DNA from 3 places in the Paenibacillus sp. 7516 genome. Region 3 is predicted to be linked to each of the others. Evidence: riboswitches for the same ligand, from Rfam matches in the RefSeq annotation. Region 3 holds a riboswitch; each other region holds the start of a gene.
The links. A riboswitch is a leader RNA that binds a small molecule or an ion and turns the genes downstream of it on or off. The one in region 3 is predicted to bind cyclic di-AMP.
Positions count from the first base shown of each region.

Region 1: linked by a shared signal. The riboswitch ahead of CHI14_RS00710 (3D domain-containing protein) and the one ahead of CHI14_RS29040 (C40 family peptidase) in region 3 are both predicted to bind cyclic di-AMP.
Region 2: linked by a shared signal. The riboswitch ahead of CHI14_RS28305 (3D domain-containing protein) and the one ahead of CHI14_RS29040 (C40 family peptidase) in region 3 are both predicted to bind cyclic di-AMP.

Region 1 is NZ_NPBI01000002.1:135,946-140,043, forward strand. Features, by position in the region: gene CHI14_RS00700 (ABC transporter substrate-binding protein/permease) at 1-1,431, shown strand, start outside; gene CHI14_RS00705 (amino acid ABC transporter ATP-binding protein) at 1,418-2,143, shown strand; cyclic di-AMP (ydaO/yuaA leader) riboswitch at 2,407-2,606, shown strand; gene CHI14_RS00710 (3D domain-containing protein) at 2,609-3,283, shown strand; gene CHI14_RS00715 (polysaccharide deacetylase family protein) at 3,414-4,098, opposite strand, start outside.
Region 2 is NZ_NPBI01000046.1:13,733-17,830, forward strand. Features, by position in the region: gene CHI14_RS28295 (HD domain-containing protein) at 1-78, shown strand, start outside; gene CHI14_RS28300 (TatD family hydrolase) at 389-1,159, shown strand; cyclic di-AMP (ydaO/yuaA leader) riboswitch at 1,402-1,655, shown strand; gene CHI14_RS28305 (3D domain-containing protein) at 1,927-3,111, shown strand; gene rnmV (ribonuclease M5) at 3,264-3,809, shown strand; gene rsmA (16S rRNA (adenine(1518)-N(6)/adenine(1519)-N(6))-dimethyltransferase RsmA) at 3,814-4,098, shown strand, end outside.
Region 3 is NZ_NPBI01000048.1:16,655-20,752, reverse strand. Features, by position in the region: gene CHI14_RS29050 (M1 family metallopeptidase) at 1-630, shown strand, start outside; gene CHI14_RS29045 (hypothetical protein) at 641-1,483, shown strand; cyclic di-AMP (ydaO/yuaA leader) riboswitch at 1,744-1,881, shown strand; gene CHI14_RS29040 (C40 family peptidase) at 1,885-2,355, shown strand; gene CHI14_RS29035 (GNAT family N-acetyltransferase) at 2,647-3,159, shown strand; gene CHI14_RS29030 (c-type cytochrome) at 3,325-3,681, shown strand; gene rbsK (ribokinase) at 3,755-4,098, opposite strand, start outside.

The DNA.
Region 1 (4,098 bases), on a different contig from region 3:
TTGACCTTTGTCGTTTTATTGACGGCTGCCGTTCCTTCGGCGCTGGCAAGTGGAACTACGGGCACTTCAGACAGTAAAAAATTGGTTCTCGGCACGAGTGCCGATTTTGCACCATATGAATTCCATAAAGTCATCGATGGCAAGGATGAGATTGTCGGATTTGATATTGCCATTGCCAAAGAGATTGCTGCCGATTTGGGCGTAGAACTTGTGATTGAAGATATGGGTTTCGACGGCCTCCTGCCTGCATTGCAGAGTGGACGCGTGGATATCGTTATTTCAGGCATGACACCGACAGAGGACCGCAAGAAAAGTATCGACTTCTCGAATACTTACTATAAATCGAAACAAGTCATCATGGTTCGCAATGAGGATAAAGACAAATACCCAACCATGGCTGAACTGGAAAATGAAAAGATCGGAGCACAAAAAGGTTCGATTCAGGAAACAATCGGACAAAAGATTCCTGGAGCCAAGCTGACGTCTCTTGATAAAATCTCGGACATTGTGCTTCAACTGCAAACGAAACGGATCAACGCTGCAATCGTTGAAGATACCGTTGCCGCAGGATACCTGGATGATATGATCGGACTTGCTCCTGCTGTTCCGGACGAAGAGCAGGTAGCAGCAGCGATCGGTATTCGCAAAGGCAATACGGAATTGCTGAATGCCGTTAATGGTACGCTTGAACGGTTGAAGAGCGAAAATAAAATTGATCAGATGGTAACGGAAGCCAGTCAATTAATGGCAGACCGTGAGGTCAAATCACCGAATATTTTTGAAGTATTCTGGCAATACAAAAGCTTCTATGCTACGGGGGTTGGTTATACCCTCTTATTGTCCGCACTTGGCGTAATCTTCGGGGTCATTATCGGTTTGATCATTTGCATGTTCCGGATGCATGATATGGCCGTTTTACGTTGGATTGGTACGGCATATGTTGAAGTGATTCGCGGAACGCCGATGCTGGTTCAACTGATGATTATCTATTATGGCCTTTCCCTGACCTTCGGTATTAATTTCTCGGCTCTTCAAGCCGGTATTATCACACTCTCCATCAACAGTGGTGCTTACCTTGCAGAGATCTTCCGTGCAGGGATTCAAGGAGTTGACCGCGGTCAATTGGAAGCAGCCCGTTCGCTTGGGATGGGTAGAGCTGCGGCCATGAGATTTATTATTTTGCCACAGGCTTTCAAAGCTGTACTGCCTGCCATCGGTAATGAATTTGTAACCATTATCAAGGAATCGTCCATTATCTCGGTTATTGGTATGGTTGATATCATGTATCAGGCAAGTGTAGTCAAAAACATTACGTACCAAGGAATGAATCCGTTCCTTATTGCAGCAGCCATATACTTTGTATTGACATTTATTTTGTCCAAGCTGCTGGGTCGACTGGAAAGGAAGTTGAGTGCAAGTGATAGACGTTAGACAATTACACAAATCCTACGACAAAAACGAAGTACTTAAAGGCATAGATGTCACGATTGGCAAGGGCGAGGTCGTTGTCGTGATTGGTCCTTCAGGATCAGGCAAAAGTACCTTCCTTCGCTGTCTTAACCTGTTGGAGCAGCCTACTTCAGGTGAGATTAATTTCGAAGGCGTATCGATCACGGATCCCAAACACAACATTAATGCAACGCGGGAGAAAATGGGGATGGTGTTCCAGCACTTTAATCTGTTTCCGCATAAAACCGTCGAGCAAAACATTACCATTGCCCCGATCAAAGTCAAAAAGCAGACTGCACAGGAAGCCAAGCAGATCGCCGCAGACTTGCTCAAAACCGTCGGGTTATTAGATAAAAAAGATGCTTATCCGAGTCAGCTGTCGGGTGGACAGAAGCAGCGGATTGCCATTGCCAGAGCGCTTGCGATGCAGCCGCATGTGATGCTGTTTGACGAGCCGACGTCTGCACTCGACCCTGAAATGGTTGGTGAAGTACTCGACGTAATGAAACGCCTGGCTGAAGGCGGCATGACTATGGTTATTGTTACCCACGAGATGGGCTTCGCCCGTGAAGTTGGTGATCGCATCATCTTTATGGATGGCGGTGTAATTGTGGAAGAGGGGACCCCAGATGAAGTATTTGGTCAACCTAAGCATCCACGTACGCGTGACTTCCTCGGTAAAGTCTTGTCATAGTCTTTGAGCACGTTCCAGTCAGTGAACCGGATTCAAATAGAAGAACAAAGAACGAAATCAAACAACCTTGCTGACGTCACGTTAGCAGGGTTGTTTTTTGTGCATGGATAAGTATCCAGTGCCGTAAAAGTAACGTTTCTGTCATCATTTCAGAGCCGCTTGATCGCTCTTTAATAAGAAAAATCCTTATTTCTAAGCAGCATAATGTGTTGTTTAAGACAGTTGGTAACATTTACTACGGACCCTGGTTACAAAATTGTGATATATTGTTCCTGCCGAAACTTCCTGAGGAGGAAGTGTGGAGGATGTAATGATGCAGACCGTGGAGGGGAAGATTGAAACGCACGCTGCTTGGGGTGAATTAGGGGTACATAACGCAAGACGAATGTAACAGAGACCTATAGGGTGGTTTCCTCCATCCGAATCCGACAACTAACTTCGCAGGCACAATGAGGGAGGAAGACCATGATTAAGAAGAGAACTATAGCCAAAACAGCAGCAGCCCTGCTGACAGCAGCAATGCTCATTCAGGCCGTTCCAGCTCACGCTGATTCTGTTCACGTGGCCAAAGAGGGGGATACCTTCTATACCTTATCGAAAAAATATGGAGTTGGACTGAACACACTGGTCAAAGCAAACAGTGATATTTCACCTTACAACATTTATGGTGGTTTGAAAATTACGATTCCTGGAAAAGCAAACACGGCCTCAGCTGTTCCAGCAGCGAAGAGCTCTACGGGGGCAAAGACGATTACGACAGCTAGCCTTGATGTGAATGCTGACGATAAAGTCGTTCAAGCCTGGGGCAAAACGTTTGACTACAGTAAGTCCATTGATGTGAAAGCAACAGCGTACTCTGCAGCCGCTTCCGAAAATGGTGGATGGGGTCCCGTTGATTACTTCGGTAATGCACTTGAGCTCGGCACGATTGCTGTAGACCCTAGTGTGATCCCACTGGGTACGAAGGTTCTTGTTACAGGCCATTCCCATCCGGGACTGCCTAAGCAGGCATTTGTGGCGACTGCCCGGGATATCGGTGGAGCGATCAAAGGGAAACGAATTGATATTTTCATTCCTGGGAGCCAGAAGTCTGTGAGTACATTCGGTTTTCAGGATGTTGAACTTTATATCTTGAAATAAGTATCAGCGCCAACAAAAGGGTGCCTTTACGACACGATTAACGTGAAATAAGGGTACCCTTTTTCTTTATTAAAACGCGCAAGATTGGTAGTTCCATAACTTGTGTGTTTCGTCTCTACTAAGCCGTGTATTATTTGCTTTTTGGCAATTGCAGCATTTCGTCCAAAGTCACCAGATTGAAGCCCCTGCATCGCAGTTCATCTATAATCTCCGGAAGTGCTCCAATGGTACCGGACAGATTGGAGCCCACGCCTCCGCCCGCATGTTGAAGAATGATGGAGCCTGGCTTGACTGCAGATAAAACATTCTGCTTCACTTGCTCTTTACTGAGGCCTTTCCAATCCAGCGAATCCACATTCCAGTTGACGATGCTGTATTGCTGTCTTGCGGCCCATTGCAGCTGTTTCTCATTAATGTCCCCGTATGGAGGACGAATCATTTTTGGTGTATACCCGGTCAGTTTACGAATAATGTCACCGGTATGTAGAATTTGTTTGCGAAAAGCATTCAAAGACAGCTTACTGAATTCAGGGTGGTTGTAACTGTGGTTCCCAACAATGTGACCTTCCCTAACGATCCGTCTGACGAGGTCGGGATGTTTCTCTGCGCGATTGCCAACAATAAAAAAGGTCGCTTTTACATTATATTTCTTTAAAATATCCAATACCTGCGGAGTGAAGCGCGGATCAGGTACATCATCAAAAGTCAGTGCTACCTGTCTCGTCGAAGGTCCGTTGGTCTTGAACGTATCGGCATATTTCTGCCTTAGCTGACCCAGTGTCAGCTGTTCATCCTCAGATAGATCCGGCTTTGCA
Region 2 (4,098 bases), on a different contig from region 3:
AATCTGTACTATCCGCAAGACAAGGTGGACGCCATCATTCACGAGCTGCCCTCTCATATTCGCCCATACTTCTCATGATCATGAATTGAGCCGTGGGGAGTAAAATATTTACAAATTAGCTATGACAGAAAGAGTTTCTACTTCGAGATATTATCATGATACAGTAATCTGCTTTAATGGAGAGTATATGTAGATCGACATAATTTTGTAATGTACACTTTTTTTGAACAAATTGAGATCATAAGGGCTCCTATATATAGTAGAAATTGAATTTGGTAATTCCACATGTTGTACTCTGAAAAATCAATGATGATGATAAAATGGGTGCATTTTATAGGATTTTGATTGGGATAGAAAACAGTTATTCGACAGGAAGGGAGAAATACAAATGATGTTATTCGACACACATACACACCTGGACGCACCGCAATTCGACGAGGACCGCGAGGAGATGATTCAACGTGCTGTAGACGCCGGGGTTGGCCGTATGATCAATGTCGGTTTCAACCGGGAGACCATTCCATCCACGATGAAGCTTGCCGAAACGTATGATTTTATATATGCTGCTGTAGGCTGGCATCCTCAGGATGCCATTACGATGCAGGAGGGCGATCTCGAGTGGATTGCATCTCTGTGCAAACATGAAAAAGTCGTTGCCATAGGCGAGATTGGCCTGGATTATTATTGGGACACTTCACCCAAGGATGTGCAGCATCGTGTATTAAGACAACAGATCGGACTGGCTCGTGAACTTAACATGCCTATTGTCATTCATAATCGCGATGCTCATGAGGATATTGTCAAAATTTTGCGTGAAGAGAAAGCTGGCGAAGTCGGGGGTGTGATGCACTCTTTCTCAGGAAGCTGGGAAACGGCAAAACTCTGTCTGGATCTAGGGTTCCATCTATCCTTCGGTGGACCAATTACGTTCAAAAACGCCAAGCAGCCGAAAGAGGTACTGGCGAAGGTGCCAATGGACCGATTTTTCATCGAAACCGACTCCCCATATCTTACACCACATCCTTATCGTGGAAAACGAAATGAAACAGCGCATGTACGTCTGGTTGCAGAAGCAGCTGCGGAAATTAAAGGCATTTCGGTAGAGGAAATTGCTGCAATAACAACCAAAAATGCCATGGAACGATTTGGTATTCGTTAAAAAACGAAGCAAATGCGGTGAAAAAGAGAGGTAGACGGAGCGAATTTGCTTTTTGATCCAAATAAATGAAGAATATTACAATATTTTAACCAAATATTTAGAAAAACGTACTTGAACAACGCTTTACAACATGCATCGAAACAGGATATCATCTTTTCAGTGAATTGTTGTGCGGAAAATTGGACAGATGTTCGGGGGATGAACAAAGGGACACTTTCCGATGACACAACAATACTTTTCATGAACCGATCTCGCTGAGTCTCCGTTAACGGAGAGCGGGGGAACCAATAGGGCTTAAACATCAGTGTAAGCAGCTGATGCGCATCGTTCGCTGACCCAAAAGCAGCGGATGCATTTGCGAAGCGCTATTTGATTTCTTCTTTGGGTCTCGGGGTGAATTCAAGGGCATCCGCCATGAGCGGGTGACCGGAGATAGGGCGGCTCTCTTTCGCCCGAACCCGACAGCTAACCTCGCAAGCGGAAAAAGAGAGGCAACCTCGTGCATGAATTTCCGATATTCAAAATCATTCGGAAGCCACGAAAGAGTTCCTCTGACACTCTTTCTTTGGCTTTTTTGTTTTTGAATAAAAGAAATAAGGTCATCATACGGTAAGAATTCAGGTGGTGACATCATGTTGCGAAGAGTGGTTCATGGTGCAGAACCGGTCATTGAGATAACGGTCAGTTCTGTAGAAAATTTGGTATAGTCGCGTCAAAGACATCATGCATTAACTTTAGACGGCGAGGCTATGAAGGAGGACGGAGAAGTGGGCACATTCCAACCAGAAGAGACCCATGAGTCACGATCATCCAGTAAGTCTTACGCGTTGCGGTGGAAGCATGAGAACATGCGTCAAATGGCACTGATCGCTATTTTCTCAATCGCGCTTACAATCATGATCTTGTTAGTCGTTTACGGTCAAGCCGGGAAACAAATTTCGCTGGTTATTGATGGCAAAGCTCAAGCGGTAGAGACTCGTACAGGAATGCTTCAAGAAATGCTGGAGGAGCAATCAATCACAGTCAGCCCCCATGATGAGGTATCCATGCCTTTGAACGGGGCAATCGCAGATGGAGACCGCATTGTTATTGAGCGGGCCGTTCCAGTCAACATTACGGCAGACGGAGACACCAAGACTCTGTATACAACCGATTCATCGGTAGAAGATGCAATTCAGAAATCTGGAATTGAAGTTGCCAGTGAGGATAAGGTTTATCCTGCGCTCGCAACACCAATCAAGGCAGATATGAAAATTCGCGTAGTGCGTGTAACAAAGCGTACAGTGGAAGTGGAACAGCCGATTGCGTACAAAGTAATCAAAACGGCTGACCCTAGCTTGTACAAAGGTGACAATCGCGTCATCGTAAACGGCAAAGAAGGTACACTTGTACAGCATATCGAAAAGGTGTTTCAGGATGGAGAATTAGTCTCCAAAAAGATGGTGGGCAAATCGGTATCGACCAACCGTGTCGATAAAGTTATTGCTGTCGGAACCAAAGCAAAACCTGTTGTGAAGCAGCCGGAGATTCAGACGGTATCGGCCCAAACCTCCACAGCAAAGAAAGAAACGACAACGAACTCGAAGAAAACCGCTGCATCAGGCAGCAAAGTGATTACCGTCTCAGGCACTTCTTTTAAATATTCCAAAGTACTTAAAAATGTATCGATGACTGCGTACTCTTCTGAAGAGCCTGGCATTGGTACAAAAACAGCTTCCGGTACCCGGGTAACCGAAGGACGGACCATTGCGGTCGATCCAAAAGTGATTCCGATCGGCTGGTGGGTGTACATTGAGGGACTCGGCTTCCGTCGTGCGGAAGATACCGGCGGTGCCATTAAAGGCAACAAAATCGATGTATATTATGACAGTGTAAAGCATGCCCTGAATTTCGGACGTAAGAAAGGCAAGACGGTATATGTGATCGGTCCAGTTAAGCCGGAAGCGAACTAAAATCGTTTTACTTTGAAATGGGAATGCTATAAAATAGTTGCATGAATGAATCATGCGGAATATGCGGCGGTGGAGTCTGAACAGGCTCGCCGCCGTTTGGCAGAGAAGAGGATATTCCTCTTCTTTTTGCGTTAGAAAGGAAGAAATGGAACATGATAAAAGAAGTCATTGTGGTAGAAGGACGCGACGATACCGTCGCCATCCGGCGGGCTGTTGAGGCAGACACCATAGAGACCGGCGGATCAGCCATCAACCAGCGAATCTTGAAGCGAATTGCACTGGCACAGGAGAGACGCGGTGTAATTGTTCTTACGGACCCGGATCATGCTGGTGAGCGCATTCGCAAAATCATTGCAAATAAGGTCCCGGGCTGCAAGCATGCTTTTATTCCGGAAGCGGATGCAACCCGCAAAGGGGATATCGGGGTCGAGAATGCCTCACCTGAGGCAATCCGCCATGCACTGGAGCGTGTGCATACCTCATATGAGGGTGTACCGAGCCTGATCGATTGGGAGGACTTGATTGCAGCAGGGCTGATTGTGCACCCGCAGGCAGCCGCAAGGCGTATGGAGATGGGGAATCTGCTCGGCATAGGTTACTGCAACGGAAAGCAGTTCCACAAGCGGCTGGGTGTATTCCAAATTAGCCGGGAAGAGTTTTCTGCAGCATTATCGCAAATTGAACGTGAAGGATTGTGAGCGTATGAATGGCATGGATGAGACTTTGGAAATTGCAACACCCAAGCGAACGAAAGAGATAATTCAGAGACACGGTTTCTCCTTTAAAAAAAGTCTAGGTCAGAACTTTCTGATTGATCAGAATATATTGAACAAAATTGTAAATGCAGCGGATTTGGACGAGTCCAAGGGCGCACTCGAAATCGGCCCGGGGATTGGGGCACTTACGGAGAGGCTGGCCCGAGCAGCCGGCCCTGTAACAGCTGTAGAAATCGATCAGCGTTTGTTACCGATCCTTGGAGAGGTAATG
Region 3 (4,098 bases):
TCACCTGCCTCACTCACGCAGGAGTCCTGGAAGTTTGATTCCCAGAATCATTATGCAGCCAATGTTTACACAAGGGGCAAGCTTGTGCTGCTGGGCATCGAACAACAAGTAGGGGCAAAAACGATGGAACGCATCCTTTCAACTTATGTCAAAAAATATCGGTTCAAACATCCCACTTCGGCCGATTTCCAAAAGGTCGTGGAACAAGTGACGCGTAAATCCTGGTCTGATTATTTTAATCAATACGTATATGGGGACGGGATGGCCGACTTCGCCGTGGAGAATATCCAGGTCAAGCCTATTGAGAAAGACAGTCAAACGTTGTACGAATCATCGGTAACATTAGTAAAGAAGGGCAGCGACTACGAGAAAGTACCCGTTCGTATCGTTTTTGAAGATGGACACATCGTCGCCAAGGAGTGGGATGGCAGTAACGGTCGAATTACGTACAAGTTAACTTACAGCTCGCCTGTATCCTGGGCCATGACCGATCCGTTATATACCGTTGTGCTGGAGAACCGTCATATGAATAACTTTTTGAAAGCCGGTCTGGATGAACCGTCCAAGTTCCGCTGGAGCATGAGTGTAACCAAGCTTATTGAAGCTATATTCGGAGGTCTGTCATGGTGAGGTGGAGACAGTGAAAGCAAAAATACGTGAGGGCTGGTTTCTCGTTCGTCAGCATATGTTCATTGTGGCACTTTTATTTCTCTATCAGCTGGTATGGGGTTACTTCATCTATAAAATGGTGCAATCAGCTGTCATTCCCTTGCTGCTGCGCTATCCGGACCCTGACGCCGGGGAGCTGAGTACCATTTTATTCAAAATGGAAAGTCAGCTCAGTCTGTCTACCCATCCCGAGGTGCATCGCTATTTATGGATACTTGGGGCCATGCTCCTGCTCCGCATGCTGATTACCCCTCTCATCCAGGCAGGGCTGCTCTATTCATTACAACACTTCAATCATACAGAAGAACGTGTTCCTTTTGTACGAGGGATCAAGGCACTGTGGAAACCGATGATGCTGCTTCATTTCATTAAAACGCTATTATTGCTGCTGCCTGCGTACTGGCTGATCCCCAAGCTGTATAGTATCTTTCTGGATGGATTCCACTCGCTGCAATTGCTCCTGCCAGGCATTCCATATATAGCCGGATGGATCGTATATGGATGGATCATACATCATGCTTTGTTATATATGCAGTTTGGCGCTACAGCTCCCGAGGATCAGGGTGGGGTAAAAGGTACATTTCTCGGTTTATTGCTTGCCTTGCGTCATATCTTTCCTCTCATCGGTATCGCAGTGGTTCTGGGAGGAATTCATCTGCTCATCTTCGGTGCCTTCACATCTGCGTCGTGGTTCCTGACAGGTCTCATCGGTCTCATCCTGCAACAAACCTATCCGCTCGCCAGATGTTTGCTCGATATATGGAAGATATGCGCTCATTTCCGTCTGTGGCAGTCCAAGTCCTCCAAAGGTTAAAAAGTGTAATGAACCGCGCAAAAATTGTTACCATCTTCATGTAAACTTATGTCAATGTTAACGCTTTACAAACGTAAACCCCGACCTTTCCCCGTCAAAGGTCGAGGTTTTTTTTGCTAATTTTCTTGTTAAACGTTGCCAAAGGCTTACTCCTCTGTTACAATAATCGCAGTGAGTTTTTAGTAACAACTTTGTAATCTTTACCTTATGAATTGTAACTACTTAAAATTAAATCGTCATTTCTTGATTTCGCAGGTGCACAACTAGCATAGCCAAATTCCTGGCACCTGGGAAGCGGGGGAACCAGTTATGGGTGAATTGATCTTGCTACAGAGGGATCATAGGGGACCTTCAACCGAATCCTTAAGCTAACCTCGCAGGCGTTGGAAGGGGTATATCTCTTGTTCAAAAAGAAATTAACAGCAGCTGTCCTCAGCTTAACATTCGCACTATCACTTGGAGCAGGCAGCGCATTCGCAGATTCAAAAATGGATAAAGTAATTGATTCAGCAATGGGAACTACATACAAAAGTGGTGGAACAACGCTTAACGGCTTTGACTGCTCTGGATTCACACGGTATGTATTCGAAAAGCTGGGCATCGATTTGGCTCGTCAATCCAGTTCCCAATTCGACATGGGTGACTCGGTATCCCGCATGGAAATGAGACCAGGCGATCTGGTATTCTTCAATACAACGGGTAAAGGGGTTTCACACGTAGGGATTTTCGTGGGTGAAGGTAAGTTTGCACACTCCTCGTCTTCCAAAGGAGTTACCATTAGTTCTTTGAGTGAGAACTACTGGGCCAACCGCTATGTTGGCGCTAAACGGATTATGAGCACGGACGCATATGAGTCACTGGCCCTCGACTAGGGACAAGCTGAGCAACATCATACTGTAACGAAGCATAAATCAACCGCCCGGTACATTCTCCGCAGGAATGTATCCGGCGGTTTTTTTGTGCATCTTCGTCCGTGCCCTTATAATGTTTTTACCCATCCTACTGTAATATAAACGAAATTCCAGGAACTTTTGTTTCACTTTTTTTCAAGGGAGCAAAACCTTGCCAAATGCCCTCCTCTTTTGTAGAGTAAAATCAGGATTAAATACGAAATGACATATGTTATAAACGATTAGCGTATGACTAGAAGTAGCTTGTTCACAATGAAAGGAGCGTGCAGTGGTGTGGATGAAGCTTCTGTAACGTTTCACGTTGTGCCGATGCAGGAAGAACATGCAGCATTGATCTGCAGCTGGACATATGAACCACCCTATAACATCTATACCTGGCTGCCCTGGGAACAGATGAAGGCGCTGGAGGTTGAATTCGGCGATGAGCAGCTTCGAAAAGAGCAATATGCAGTTGTACTGGGAGAGCAGGATCAGCTTTGCGGATTCGTTCAATTCTTTCCTCTTGAAGGCGTGACGCGAATTGGGCTTGGTATGCACCCTGAACAGTGTGGACAAGGTCGCGGTACTGCCTTCGTCTCTGCGATCGTGAAGGAAGCCATTCGGCGGAACCCTAATCATGAGATTGATCTCGAAGTGCTCACCTGGAATACGCGGGCTATCCGCGTTTATCACAAGGCTGGATTTGTCACCCAGGATACGTATGAACGACAGACACCAAGCGGTTTGATGCCTTTTTATTGCATGGTCTATGAAGGACCCCGCTAATCTTAAACTAACCCTTAAACCGCGTAAGCCAAAGAAATTCATGCCCGTTTATGTGATTAGTTCAAAAAATTACCACAAAATGCTATGATGTCTTAACAGGTTCCGTTATAATGATATGGACAGTTTCAGTTTAGATGATCTTTCATTCTGGAGGGGACATAACGGATGCACAAATGGATCATGAGCGGGGTATTTTTTGCAGCATGCGCATTGGCTATTGTATTAATGTTTACGCTTCCAGGGAAAGAGGAAGTGGCTGAAGAAGCGAAACCAACCATGCCGGAAGTGGCAATGGATGCCGGACAGGCTGAAGCACTGGTCAAAGCCAATTGTATCACGTGTCACGGAGATCAGCTTCAAGGTGGCGTAGGACCTGCTCTAGCAAACATCGGCAGCAAGGATGATGTGGAGAAGATCTACTCTACCATTATCAAAGGTAAAGGCGGCATGCCTTCCTTCAAAGACAAACTGAAGGACGAGGAAATTGCCAATATCGCGATGTGGCTGGCTGAGAAGAAATAAGGATCATGAAATACACAGCAAAGAGGCCCTGCCTTCCCTCTCGGGAATGGTACGGGCCTCTTCGTCATATCGTTCAGCTTCTAGCTGCGTGTTCTGCCAAAAAGGCTTCCACTTCACGTGCATATGGCATCCCCGGCTGGGCGCCGAGCTTCGTTACGGATAACGCGGCCGCTCCCATGGCATAGCCTACTGCCGCGTCCAGCGTTTCCCCGCGCGCGAGGGCCACAGCCAGCGCGCCGTTGAAACAATCGCCAGCGCCGGTCGTATCGACGGCGCTTACGGCGTAGCCCGGCGCACGGCAAGCGCCGGCACGCCCTGCCTGTACGCGGCCGCCTGGCGCTGCCGCGTACACAGCCCCCTCGGGGCCGAGCGTCGTGACGACAGCGGCCCCGAGCGATGCGGCGAGCTCTGCGACCG